Lichenicola cladoniae: one gene and its partners. Each later gene encodes a partner of the first gene's protein in a complex. Links are inferred from orthologs where the notes say so. Each region holds a gene or a part of one and is shown in the gene's direction. Other genes may lie near its edges. The genes, in order: ccmB, ccmC and ccmE.

Region 1 (4,083 bases):
TGCTCGTCGCGGCCGGTCTGATGCAGGTATTCCAATGTCAGCGCATCGACCGGGAAGAAGCCGCAGGTGGCGCCGTATTCCGGCGCCATGTTGCCGATGGTGGCGCGATCCGCGACCGGCAGGGTGTCCAGCGCCGGGCCGTAGAACTCGACGAACTTGCCGACCACGCCCTTCTTGCGGAGCATCTGGGTGACGGTCAGCACGAGGTCGGTGGCGGTGGCGCCCTCGGGCATGCGGCCGGTCAGCTTGAAGCCGATCACGTCCGGGATGAGCATGGCGATCGGCTGGCCGAGCATGGCGGCCTCGGCCTCGATGCCGCCGACGCCCCAGCCGAGCACGCCCATGCCGTTGACCATCGTGGTGTGGCTGTCGGTGCCGTACAGCGTGTCCGGGTAGGCGAAGGTCTCGTCGCCGATCGTCGCGGTCCAGACCGCCTGGGCGATGTATTCGAGGTTCACCTGGTGGCAGATGCCCGCACCGGGCGGCACCACGGAGAAGTTCTCGAACGCTTCCTGGCCCCAGCGCAGGAACGCATAGCGCTCGCCGTTGCGCTCGAACTCGATCTCGACGTTGCGCTGCAGCGCGTCCGGGGTGCCGGACACGTCCACCATCACCGAATGGTCGATCACCAGATCGACCGGGACCAGCGGGTTTACCTTCTGCGGGTCGCCGTTCAGCAGGGTGATGCCGTCGCGCATGGCGGCGAGGTCGACCACGCCCGGGACGCCGGTGAAGTCCTGCATCAGGATGCGGGCCGGCTTGAACGGCACCTCGCGCACGCTCTGGCCGGTCTCGAGCCAGCCGGCGACCGACCTCGCGTCCTCGATCTTGTAGGAGCGGTTATCCTCGAACCGCAGCACGTTCTCGAGCAGCACCTTGAGGCTCACCGGCAGGCGGCTGACGTCGCCGATTTGTTTGGCGGCCTCCGGGATCGAGAAATAATGGTAGGTCTTGCCCTCGACATCGAGCGTCTTGCGGGTTCCGAGATTATCCTGGCCGACCGACTTCATGTTGTTCTACCCCGAGATCGTCTGCGTCCACAGCGTCGGCCGGCAGTGCGGACGACCGATCGAACGGCGCCGAGGCATACGGGCGGACAGCTTGAATTCCCAATGGGGCTAGAACATACCGACACGAGCCGCCGAAACAAGCGCAGCCACGCACCGGCACCCAAGAGGCCTGCACATGACACCTGCCTCCGAGGCCACCCTGCGTGCCGTCGGCCTGGTCGTGCTGCGGTCCGACCGGCTGGTGCTGGACGGCGTGGAACTGGAGCTCGGCCGCGGCGGAGCCCTGCTGCTGACCGGCCCGAACGGCGCCGGCAAATCGACCCTCCTGCGCGCGCTGGCCGGCCTCTGCCCGCTGGCTGCCGGGCGGATCGAGTGGGACGGCATCGATACACGCGACGCCCCCACCGAGCATGCGGGCCGGCTTGCCTATCTCGGCCACCAGGACGCGCTGAAGCCCGGCCTCAGCCTGCGAGAGAACCTGCATCTCACCGCCCGGACCGGCGGCGGCGATACGGTCGCGGCGCTGGCTGCCTTCGGGCTCGAGGAGCTGGCCGCCCTGCCGGTGCGCCTGCTGTCCGCCGGCCAGCGACGCCGCGCCGCCCTGGCGCGGGTGCTGCTCGCCGACGTGCCGCTCTGGCTGCTGGACGAGCCCTCGCTCGGGCTCGATAGCGCGGCGCTGGTGCGGCTGGGCGTCGTGCTGGCCCGGCACCGGGATGCTGGCGGCATGGTCATTGCCACCACCCATGTCGGCCTGCCGCTGCCGGACGCAGCCGTGCTGGATCTGGCGGCGTGAGCGAGCGGGCCGGCATGCTCGCCCGGTTCCGGCTGATCCTGGGGCGGGACCTGCTGCTGTCGCTGCGCCATGCCTCGGACACGCTCGCGGCGGTGCTGTTCTTCCTGCTTGCCGGTGCGCTGTTCCCGCTGGCGCTTGGGCCGTCCCCCGACCTGCTGCGCCGGATGGCCCCCGGGATCATCTGGGTATGCGCGCTGCTGGCGGCGCTGCTGCCGCTCGACCGGCTGTTCGGCGCCGAACTCGATGACGGGTCTCTCGATCAACTGATGCTGTGCGGCCTCCCCGCCCCGGCGGTCGCGTTCGCCAAGATCTGCGCCCACTGGCTGAGCACCGGGCTGCCGCTGCTGCTGGCCGCGGGCCCGCTGGCGGTCATGCTGGGCCTGCCCGCCGATGCGATCCCGGTTCTGCTCGCCGGCCTGCTGCTCGGCACGGCCGTGCTCTCTCTGATCGGCGGCATGGCGGCGGCGATCGTTTGCGGCGCCCGGCGCAGCAGCGTGCTGCTGCCGCTGCTGGTGCTGCCGCTGGCCACGCCGGCGCTGATTTTCGGGGCCGCCGCCGTCGATGCGGCGCAGGTCGGGCTGGACTGGCATCCGGACCTGCTGCTGCTCGGGGCGTTCCTTGCCGTCGCCATCCCGCTCTGTCCGCTGGCCGCCGGTGCCGCCCTCAGGATGGCGGTGGAATGAGCCCTCTGCTCCCGGCAAATCCTAAACAAAAGGTTAAGGATTTGCCGCCAACTTCATCGGGCGTAGAGCCGATACAGTCGTGCAAGCCGGGCCGGCGTGCCCACGTCGATAGTGCAACAGAGGATAGCGACCCATGCTGATCGAGACGATCCTGAAGACCAAGGGACATGACGTCGCCACCCTGAGGCCGGAGCAGGCGGTCTCGGCGGCGGTCGCCCTGATGGCCGAGCGCCGGATCGGTGCGGTGGTGATCGCCGACCGCGGCACGGTCGTCGGCATCTTTTCCGAGCGCGACCTGGTCAAGGTGCTGGCGCGCGACGGACATGTGGCGCTCGACCGGGCGGTGCAGACGTCGATGACCTCGCCGGTGGTGACCTGCCGCGCCGAAGACCGCCTCGATCAGGTGATGGCGATGATGACCCAGCGCCATATCCGGCACATGCCAGTGATGGACGGGACCAGCCTCAAGGGCATGATCAGCATCCGCGACCTGGTCCGTCACCGGCTCGAGGAGAAAGAACTCGAAGCCGCGATCCTGCTCGACATCTCGCGCATGCATGGCTGAATTGGAGCGGCTCCCGGGAGCCGCGTCCTGATTATCAGGGTCCGACAGTCGCCCTTGCCCTCAAGCCGGCACGGTTCGGGCGGCTGCGATGAGCCAGAGGGGCTTGGTTTCCCGCGAACTTGTCCCTTCCGCCAAATCACCTGACCTATAGCTGTAACAATTGGGTAGCTGGCTCGATAAAGCCTGGTCTGAAAAGAGCGTGGGAATACGAGCGTCTACTGAGCCTGCCGCCGTGTTTCAGAGGTCCGTCAGGCGGATCTCGCCGCAACGCGTGCACACCAGGCCATTGATATCGCCAAGCAGTGGGCGGCTGTGAAACGATTTCTTTTGCCAATGATGCAAGCCGATTCGGCATCGCAACAGGCTAATCAGCGACATTTTTGAGACTTGTTCCGATGGTCCGCGCGAGCGCACTACGTTTTCCCGGAGACTATCGAGCGGAAACGGCTGCGCGGCACCTTCGGGACCACCAACTCCGAACCGCCGGCAAAACGCAGTTGCGGTCTCGTCATCGATAACGTCGATAAGCAGCAACTCGCTGGTCGCACGCAGCCGCACCGCGGTGTTTGCCTTGAAGCTCATCGCATCGTCCGTAACATCATAATCTTTCTTATTCGTATCGATCCTGACGCAACGCAAGCCTCATGAGCAAGGTTTGCGCGTTTCGCATTGTCGAAGTAGTGGGATTGAAGCACCTCTCGCGGCGACCGACTACGGAAGTTCTGGACCGGGACGAAAGCACACCTTGGACACAGCGCACTCAACGACGCGGCGCTCTGCCCGCCTATCGCAAGCACGGCTACGCCAGAGGCGGACAACGTCGTGGTCGCGCATTGCGGTGATCATGTTGCCCTTCATCTCAACTGCACGGGCGTCGGACTGCCTTGACGCCGCACGCTCGGCCGAACTGCGCAATGGAATTCCGTCCGGTTTACTGACGGCGATCGGCAGGGTGGAAAGCGGCAGCTGGAGTTGGAGCGTCAACGGCAACGATACCGAGCCCGGCCGCCGCTTCGATAGCGCCGAGGAAGC
Region 2 (3,973 bases), 550 kb from region 1 along the record:
GGCCGATGGGCTGAGCCCGATCGAGGCAAGACCGCTCACAGGGGACAGGTCGGTCCGTGTGGTGGCACTCATGGGCTTCTCCTTTTGACCAGCCAGCAACGCGCCGACAGGACCAGAGGCTGCACGCATCAGCAAGCCGATTTGGCCCGGATTGCCGCGTGACGCGATCGTGCCCGGATCGGCTCAGTCGATCCTGGTCGACGCCGCGATCTTGCTGGCCACCTGCATCAGCACGGCGCGATCTTCCTCGTTGCAAGTTCGATACAGATGGATCAGGGCGAGTTCGTGCGGGGTCAATACGGTGTCGGTCGCGGTCGTGTCCCAGCCGTCGTTGAGCGTGTTAACCGACACGCCGAGCACGTCCGCCAGACGCCGCAACATGCCGGTGCTGTGGCCGGCCCTGTCGCTCTCCCACTGAGCGACGGCACTCCTGGACACGCCGGTCGAGTTCGCCAGCCGATCCTGGGTCAACCCCCGTGCACGGCGCAGTGCACGTATCCTTGCACCCAGCGTCAGGGATGGCTTGTCATGCTGCATATCTACCCCCAGATGCTGGAAATGAGCCGAATTGGTTACGCTTGCGTCAAGATGTGTCGGGACGGGTGGCGGAACGAAGGACCGTGGATCACAAGCGCTACAATGATCCGCCTCGCGGAAAAGTGATAGCTTTGCCACGACCGTCTGCGTTCACCGGCAGTCTAAATGATCAATCCCGCCTCGTTCGTAACAAAAAGGACCAAGCCATGCGTATTTCCAGAATGAGCCGTGCATTGCTCGGAAGTGCCAGCCTGGTCGCATGCATCGGTCTGGTATCGACACTGGCTGTCGCGCAGCCTCGCCAACCGGCATCGACCTCGAGTGCCGCGGCATCGCAGCAGTCGAATGGCGTTGTCCTCGACCAGCAGGGACCGGGCATTCCTCCGGCCGACGCGCAACAGACGCCGCGCAATACCAACCACCGCGAGCTATTCCGGGTGCTCGGACTGTCCGCCCAGGTCTCGGCTCCGGTGACACCCGCCTATAACGGCGATGCCACCTACACGACGTTCGCCGGTCAGCCCGGCAACGGCCAGAACGCGATCCTGGCACAGAGCATGAACGGCTCGCCCTAGGCTTTTCCTCGCCGCCCAGGCCGCTGCTTTTCGTCGTGCCAGCCGCCGAGTTCGCACAGGCGCTGCCAGTGCGCCTTGGAGACCGGGACGACTGACAACCGGGACTGGCGCACCAGCGCCAGATCCTCGAATTCAGGATCGGCCTTGACGGCGGCAAGCGTGACGGCGGTGGGCATCGGGCCGATCGCCTTCACGTCGACGCAGACCCAGGCCTCGGTATCGGCGGTCGGATCCGGATAGGCCTCGCGCACCACCTCGACGACCCCGACGATCTCCTTGCCGGTGTTCGAGTGATAGAAGAACGCCCGGTCGCCCACCTTCATCGCCTGCAGGTTCTTTTTCGCCTGGTGGCTGCGAATGCCGGTCCAGGGTTCGACGTCGTTCTCCACCTGCTGCTCCCATGAGAACGACTCGGGCTCGGATTTCATCAGCCAGTAGTTCATCGAACGCACCCCGGTTGCCGGTCGGCGAAGATCATTCGGCAAGCGCGCCGTCGCGGAAGACCGCGCGATACCCCCTGATCACCACGCTCTCGAAGAGATTGACGTCGGCATACGGATCGCTCGCCGCGAAGCCCTCGGCGGCCGCGCGGTCCTCGACATCGATGATCAGGAGGCTGCCGCATGCCCGGCCGGCAAGGTCGAGCATCGGGCCGGCATGCACGATCCGGTCGACATAGGTCGAGAGATAACGCAGGTGCGCCTCGCGGGCGGCGAGCCTCGTATCGAGGCTGTTGGGGCGGTCGGAGCAGATGATGGCGAACAGCATGTCGTGTTCCTCGCAGGCTGGAGGCCGGATTGGTATGGCGGGCACTTCGGCATGTTAGTGTAGGACTGTTGATCGGAACGGGACAGCCGGAGGCTGTTCCCGATCGAATGGCGGTCGTGGTCGATCGCCGGCAATCAGGGATCCGTCGCCGCTTGCAAGCCACCCACCTCGTCGCCTCCGACCAGCCCGGCTCCAGACAGCCCGTTCCGCGACCAGGCGGCTTCGGCGCGTGGCTGCATCGTTTCGCCAATCCGGGCCGTTTCCTTCGGCTCGGACGCTGGCTGCAGCCGGTGCTGACCTGGCCGGCGATCGTATTGACCGCTGTCGGGCTGGCCTGGGGCCTGTTCCTGTCGCCCGCCGACTGGCAGCAGGGCGATGCGGTGCGGATCATGTACGTCCATGTCCCTGCGGCCTGGCTCGGCTCACTGGGCTACATGGCGCTTGCCGTATGCGGGTTGCTGTCGCTGGTCTGGCGACATCCGCTGGCGGATCTCGCCGCTGCCGAGATCGGGCCGGTCGGTGCGTGCGTCACCGGCCTCTGCCTGGTATCCGGCTCGCTCTGGGGCCGGCCGATGTGGGGGGCCTGGTGGGTCTGGGATGCGCGCCTGACCTCGGTGCTGGTGCTGTTCTTTCTCTATCTCGGCCATGTCGCGCTGATCCGGGCGTTCGACGATCCGAGGCGCGGTGCGCGGGCCGCCGCGATCCTCGCACTCGCCGGCGCGGTCGACCTGCCGATCATCAAGTTCAGCGTGCAGTGGTGGAACACCCTGCACCAGCCGGACAGCATCACCCTGACCGGCGCGCCGACCATGTCGCTCAGCATGCTGTGGCCGCTGCTGGTCTGCACGATCGGCTTCAGCCTGGGGTTCGCCGCCATCGTGCTGGCACGGTTGCGCGCGGCGGTCATGGAAGCCCGCACCCGGTCGCTGCTGCTGAGCGGTGCCGCGCCATGACGCACCTGCCCTATGTTGCCGGAGCTTACGGCGTCACCCTCGCGATGGGGCTGTACCTGTCGATCTCGGCGTCGCTCCGGCTCAGGCGCGCCCGTCGCCGGCTGGATGCGGTGGACGCGCGCCGACGACCCATTCCATGACCCGCAAGTCGCGCAGGCTGTGGCTGGTGGGCGGCTGCGTGCTGGGGTTCGGTTCGGCGACGGCGCTGACACTGCAGGCCTTCAGCGCCAACATCGTGTTCTTCATGGCGCCGTCGCAGATCCTGGCCAAGCCGCCGCTCCCCGGACGCACCATCCGGCTCGGCGGGATGGTGGTGGCCGGATCGCTGCACCAGCAGCACCAGGCGGGACACGAGCCGACCGAGCAGTTCGCCGTCACCGACGGGCAGGAGGCGGTGCATGTCAGCTACGTCGGCATCCTGCCGGACCTGTTCCGCGAGGGTCAGAGTGTCGTGGCGCTGGGCGAGATGCAGCCGGACGGCAGCTTCCGCGCCGCCGAGGTGCTGGCCAAGCACGACGAGACCTACATGCCGAAGGACGTCGCCGCCGCCTTGCGAAAGTCCGGACGCTGGGACCCGAGGTTCGGACCACCGCCCTCGGCTGCGAGCTGGAACACCATGACCACCAACGCCCCGCATCCGAGCTGAAGCCCTCGATGCGGCGCCCTGGATGGGGATGCACAACCCGATGATCCTGAGCACCCTGCTGAGCCCGGAGCTGGGCCGCTTCGCCCTGGCGCTGGCCTGCAGCCTGGCGGTCGCGCAGTTCGTCCTGCCGCTGACCGGTGCGTGGCGACGCGATCCGAGGCTGATGGCGACGGCGCCGGCCCTGGCGTTCGGGCAGCTCGCCTGCCTGGCGCTGTCGTTCGTGTGCCTCGCCGCGGCGGCGATCGGCGACGATTTCTCGGTCGCCAACATCGCCGAGAACAGCGCCATCGCCAAGCCGCTGCTCTACAAGATCACCGGGATCTGGGGGAACCATGAGGGCTCGATCCTGCTCTGGTCGCTGATCCTCGCACTCTGCGGCGGCGCGGTCGCCTGGTTCGGGCGGACGCTTCCCTCGACCCTGCAGGCACGCGTGCTCGGGGTGCTCGGCGGCACCGCCGCCGGCTTCGAGCTGTTCTGCCTGTTCACCTCGAACC
Region 3 (4,099 bases), 550 kb from region 1 along the record:
CCGGCAAGGTCGAGCATCGGGCCGGCATGCACGATCCGGTCGACATAGGTCGAGAGATAACGCAGGTGCGCCTCGCGGGCGGCGAGCCTCGTATCGAGGCTGTTGGGGCGGTCGGAGCAGATGATGGCGAACAGCATGTCGTGTTCCTCGCAGGCTGGAGGCCGGATTGGTATGGCGGGCACTTCGGCATGTTAGTGTAGGACTGTTGATCGGAACGGGACAGCCGGAGGCTGTTCCCGATCGAATGGCGGTCGTGGTCGATCGCCGGCAATCAGGGATCCGTCGCCGCTTGCAAGCCACCCACCTCGTCGCCTCCGACCAGCCCGGCTCCAGACAGCCCGTTCCGCGACCAGGCGGCTTCGGCGCGTGGCTGCATCGTTTCGCCAATCCGGGCCGTTTCCTTCGGCTCGGACGCTGGCTGCAGCCGGTGCTGACCTGGCCGGCGATCGTATTGACCGCTGTCGGGCTGGCCTGGGGCCTGTTCCTGTCGCCCGCCGACTGGCAGCAGGGCGATGCGGTGCGGATCATGTACGTCCATGTCCCTGCGGCCTGGCTCGGCTCACTGGGCTACATGGCGCTTGCCGTATGCGGGTTGCTGTCGCTGGTCTGGCGACATCCGCTGGCGGATCTCGCCGCTGCCGAGATCGGGCCGGTCGGTGCGTGCGTCACCGGCCTCTGCCTGGTATCCGGCTCGCTCTGGGGCCGGCCGATGTGGGGGGCCTGGTGGGTCTGGGATGCGCGCCTGACCTCGGTGCTGGTGCTGTTCTTTCTCTATCTCGGCCATGTCGCGCTGATCCGGGCGTTCGACGATCCGAGGCGCGGTGCGCGGGCCGCCGCGATCCTCGCACTCGCCGGCGCGGTCGACCTGCCGATCATCAAGTTCAGCGTGCAGTGGTGGAACACCCTGCACCAGCCGGACAGCATCACCCTGACCGGCGCGCCGACCATGTCGCTCAGCATGCTGTGGCCGCTGCTGGTCTGCACGATCGGCTTCAGCCTGGGGTTCGCCGCCATCGTGCTGGCACGGTTGCGCGCGGCGGTCATGGAAGCCCGCACCCGGTCGCTGCTGCTGAGCGGTGCCGCGCCATGACGCACCTGCCCTATGTTGCCGGAGCTTACGGCGTCACCCTCGCGATGGGGCTGTACCTGTCGATCTCGGCGTCGCTCCGGCTCAGGCGCGCCCGTCGCCGGCTGGATGCGGTGGACGCGCGCCGACGACCCATTCCATGACCCGCAAGTCGCGCAGGCTGTGGCTGGTGGGCGGCTGCGTGCTGGGGTTCGGTTCGGCGACGGCGCTGACACTGCAGGCCTTCAGCGCCAACATCGTGTTCTTCATGGCGCCGTCGCAGATCCTGGCCAAGCCGCCGCTCCCCGGACGCACCATCCGGCTCGGCGGGATGGTGGTGGCCGGATCGCTGCACCAGCAGCACCAGGCGGGACACGAGCCGACCGAGCAGTTCGCCGTCACCGACGGGCAGGAGGCGGTGCATGTCAGCTACGTCGGCATCCTGCCGGACCTGTTCCGCGAGGGTCAGAGTGTCGTGGCGCTGGGCGAGATGCAGCCGGACGGCAGCTTCCGCGCCGCCGAGGTGCTGGCCAAGCACGACGAGACCTACATGCCGAAGGACGTCGCCGCCGCCTTGCGAAAGTCCGGACGCTGGGACCCGAGGTTCGGACCACCGCCCTCGGCTGCGAGCTGGAACACCATGACCACCAACGCCCCGCATCCGAGCTGAAGCCCTCGATGCGGCGCCCTGGATGGGGATGCACAACCCGATGATCCTGAGCACCCTGCTGAGCCCGGAGCTGGGCCGCTTCGCCCTGGCGCTGGCCTGCAGCCTGGCGGTCGCGCAGTTCGTCCTGCCGCTGACCGGTGCGTGGCGACGCGATCCGAGGCTGATGGCGACGGCGCCGGCCCTGGCGTTCGGGCAGCTCGCCTGCCTGGCGCTGTCGTTCGTGTGCCTCGCCGCGGCGGCGATCGGCGACGATTTCTCGGTCGCCAACATCGCCGAGAACAGCGCCATCGCCAAGCCGCTGCTCTACAAGATCACCGGGATCTGGGGGAACCATGAGGGCTCGATCCTGCTCTGGTCGCTGATCCTCGCACTCTGCGGCGGCGCGGTCGCCTGGTTCGGGCGGACGCTTCCCTCGACCCTGCAGGCACGCGTGCTCGGGGTGCTCGGCGGCACCGCCGCCGGCTTCGAGCTGTTCTGCCTGTTCACCTCGAACCCGTTCGACCGGGTCTGGCCGGCGCCGGTCGACGGGCACGGCATGAACCCGCTGCTGCAGGATCCCGGCCTCGCCTTCCATCCGCCGATTCTCTACGCCGGCTATGTCGGGTTCGCGGTGCCGTTCGCCTTCGCCGTCGCCGCCCTGATGGAAGGCCGCGTCGATGCCGCATGGGGCCGCTGGGTCAGGCCCTGGGCGGTCGCTGCCTGGTGCTTCCTGACCTGCGGCATCGCGCTCGGGTCCTGGTGGTCGTACTACGTGCTCGGCTGGGGCGGCTACTGGTTCTGGGATCCGGTCGAGAACGCCTCGCTGCTGCCGTGGCTCACCGGCACCGCGCTGGTGCATTCGGCGATCGTGGTCGAGAAGCGCGAGGCGCTGAAGGTCTGGACCGTGCTGCTGGCGATCGGCACCTTCTCGCTGTCGCTGTCCGGCACCTTCCTGGTGCGCTCGGGCATCCTCAACTCGGTGCACTCGTTCGCCAACGACCCGACCCGCGGGGTGTTCATCCTCGGGCTGCTGGCGCTGGTGATCGGCAGCGCGCTGCTGCTGTTCGCGATCCGCGCGCCGAAACTCAGCGCCGGCGGCACCTTCGCGCCGTTGTCGCGCGAGGGCGCGCTGGTGATGAACAACATCCTGCTGTGCGCGATCTGCGCGGTGGTGCTGACCGGAACCATGTATCCGCCGTTCGCCAGCCTGTTGTTCGGCAGCGCGATCAGTGTCGGCAAGCCGTTCTTCGATGCCACCGCCGCCCCGATGGCGCTGCCGTTGCTGGCCGCGATGGCGATCGGCCCGATGCTGCCGTGGAAGCGCGCGCAACTGGCGCCGGTGCTTGCCCGCCTGTGGTGGGCGGGGCTGCTGGCCGGCATCGTCGGGCTGGCCGCGGCACGCGGGTTGAAAGGGGTTCTCCCGATCGTCGCGTTCGTGCTCGGCGTGTGGGTGATCGCCGCGAGTGCCGCCAGCCTGCTGCAGCGGATCGGCCACCGGCGGGGGACGGCGTTCCGGGACAGCCTGCACCGCGCGCGCATGCTGCCGCGCGCGGTGTTCGGCGCGGCCCTGGCGCATGCCGGTGCCGGGGTGACGGTGATCGGCCTCGCCGCGATGTCCGATGCGAGCCATGCCATCGTCGCGGTGCACACCGGCGACAGCGTGCAGCTTGCCGGCTATCGCTGGACCCTGACCGGCCTGGCCGATGCCGCGGGTCCGAACTACCGCGCCCGGGTCGCCACCATCGAGGTCCGTCGCCACGACCATCTGGTGACGGTGCTGCACCCGTCGCGGCGCGACTTCGCCAGCCAGAACCAGACCACCAGCGAGGTGGCGATCCATACCAACGGCATGGCCGACCTCTATGCCGTGCTCGGCGACGAGCATGATAGCGGCCCCGGCAAGGACAACGAGCACACCGCCATCCTGCGGCTGCACTATAATCCGCTGGCACCCTGGATGTGGCTCGGCGCGCTGATCATGGCGATCGGCGGCGCCCTGTCGCTCAGCGACCGCCGGGTGCGGGTCGGTGCACCGAGGCGTGCCCGCAACGCCGTCGCGGTCCCGGCCGAATGATGCCGCCCGGATCGCTCCTGTCGCGGCGGCGGGTGCTGACGATCGCGCCGCTGGCCGGAGCCGCTGCCGTCGGTGTCGGGTTCTGGGCGATGCTGGCCGGGATGGGCCGCGGCTCGTTCGATCCGCACGACATCCATGCCCCGGCGCTGAACCGGCAGGTGCCGCCGTTCGCCCTGCCCGACCAGGCGCCGGGCCATGGGTTCTCGAGCGCCGACCTCGGCGCCGCGACCGCTCCGTTGCTGGTCAACTTCTTCGCCTCGTGGTGCATCCCCTGCGTCATCGAGGCCCCGCTCCTGATCAGCCTGAAGGG

Evidence for each region.
Region 2: the proteins of ccmB (region 1) and ccmC are in contact, whole or in part, in a solved structure (PDB 8CE8), measured with the Escherichia coli proteins. The link is inferred for Lichenicola cladoniae from one-to-one orthologs.
Region 3: the proteins of ccmB (region 1) and ccmE are in contact, whole or in part, in a solved structure (PDB 8CE8), measured with the Escherichia coli proteins. The link is inferred for Lichenicola cladoniae from one-to-one orthologs.

The regions. Positions count from the first base shown.
Region 1 is NZ_CP053708.1:534,768-538,850, reverse strand. What follows is about bases 687-3,651. They hold ccmB (heme exporter protein CcmB), read left to right. Parts: upstream 687-1,817; coding sequence 1,818-2,486; downstream 2,487-3,651. Other genes in these bases: HN018_RS02285 (hypothetical protein), read right to left, coding at 3,289-3,633; HN018_RS02290 (CBS domain-containing protein), read left to right, coding at 2,620-3,051; ccmA (heme ABC exporter ATP-binding protein CcmA), read left to right, coding at 1,126-1,803; acnA (aconitate hydratase AcnA), read right to left, coding at 687-1,010. Outside these bases: more of acnA, read right to left, coding at 1-686; HN018_RS02280 (transglycosylase SLT domain-containing protein), read left to right, coding at 3,896-4,083. UniProt on the Escherichia coli protein: Required for the export of heme to the periplasm for the biogenesis of c-type cytochromes.
Region 2 is NZ_CP053708.1:1,084,915-1,088,887, reverse strand. The notes cover bases 1,119-3,973. They hold ccmC (heme ABC transporter permease CcmC), read left to right. Parts: upstream 1,119-2,113; coding sequence 2,114-2,833; downstream 2,834-3,973. Other genes in these bases: HN018_RS04920 (heme lyase CcmF/NrfE family subunit), read left to right, coding at 3,535-3,973; ccmE (cytochrome c maturation protein CcmE), read left to right, coding at 2,970-3,479; ccmD (heme exporter protein CcmD), read left to right, coding at 2,830-2,973; HN018_RS04940 (YciI family protein), read right to left, coding at 1,587-1,880; HN018_RS04945 (EVE domain-containing protein), read right to left, coding at 1,119-1,555. Also shown: HN018_RS04960 (EcsC family protein), read right to left, coding at 1-72; HN018_RS04955 (helix-turn-helix domain-containing protein), read right to left, coding at 184-537; HN018_RS04950 (hypothetical protein), read left to right, coding at 744-1,112; more of HN018_RS04945, read right to left, coding at 1,109-1,118. UniProt on the Escherichia coli protein: Required for the export of heme to the periplasm for the biogenesis of c-type cytochromes.
Region 3 is NZ_CP053708.1:1,083,046-1,087,144, reverse strand. The notes cover bases 1-2,981. They hold ccmE (cytochrome c maturation protein CcmE), read left to right. Parts: upstream 1-1,226; coding sequence 1,227-1,736; downstream 1,737-2,981. Other genes in these bases: HN018_RS04920 (heme lyase CcmF/NrfE family subunit), read left to right, coding at 1,792-2,981; ccmD (heme exporter protein CcmD), read left to right, coding at 1,087-1,230; ccmC (heme ABC transporter permease CcmC), read left to right, coding at 371-1,090; HN018_RS04940 (YciI family protein), read right to left, coding at 1-137. Outside these bases: more of HN018_RS04920, read left to right, coding at 2,982-3,789; HN018_RS04915 (thioredoxin domain-containing protein), read left to right, coding at 3,786-4,099. UniProt on the Escherichia coli protein: Heme chaperone required for the biogenesis of c-type cytochromes. Transiently binds heme delivered by CcmC and transfers the heme to apo-cytochromes in a process facilitated by CcmF and CcmH.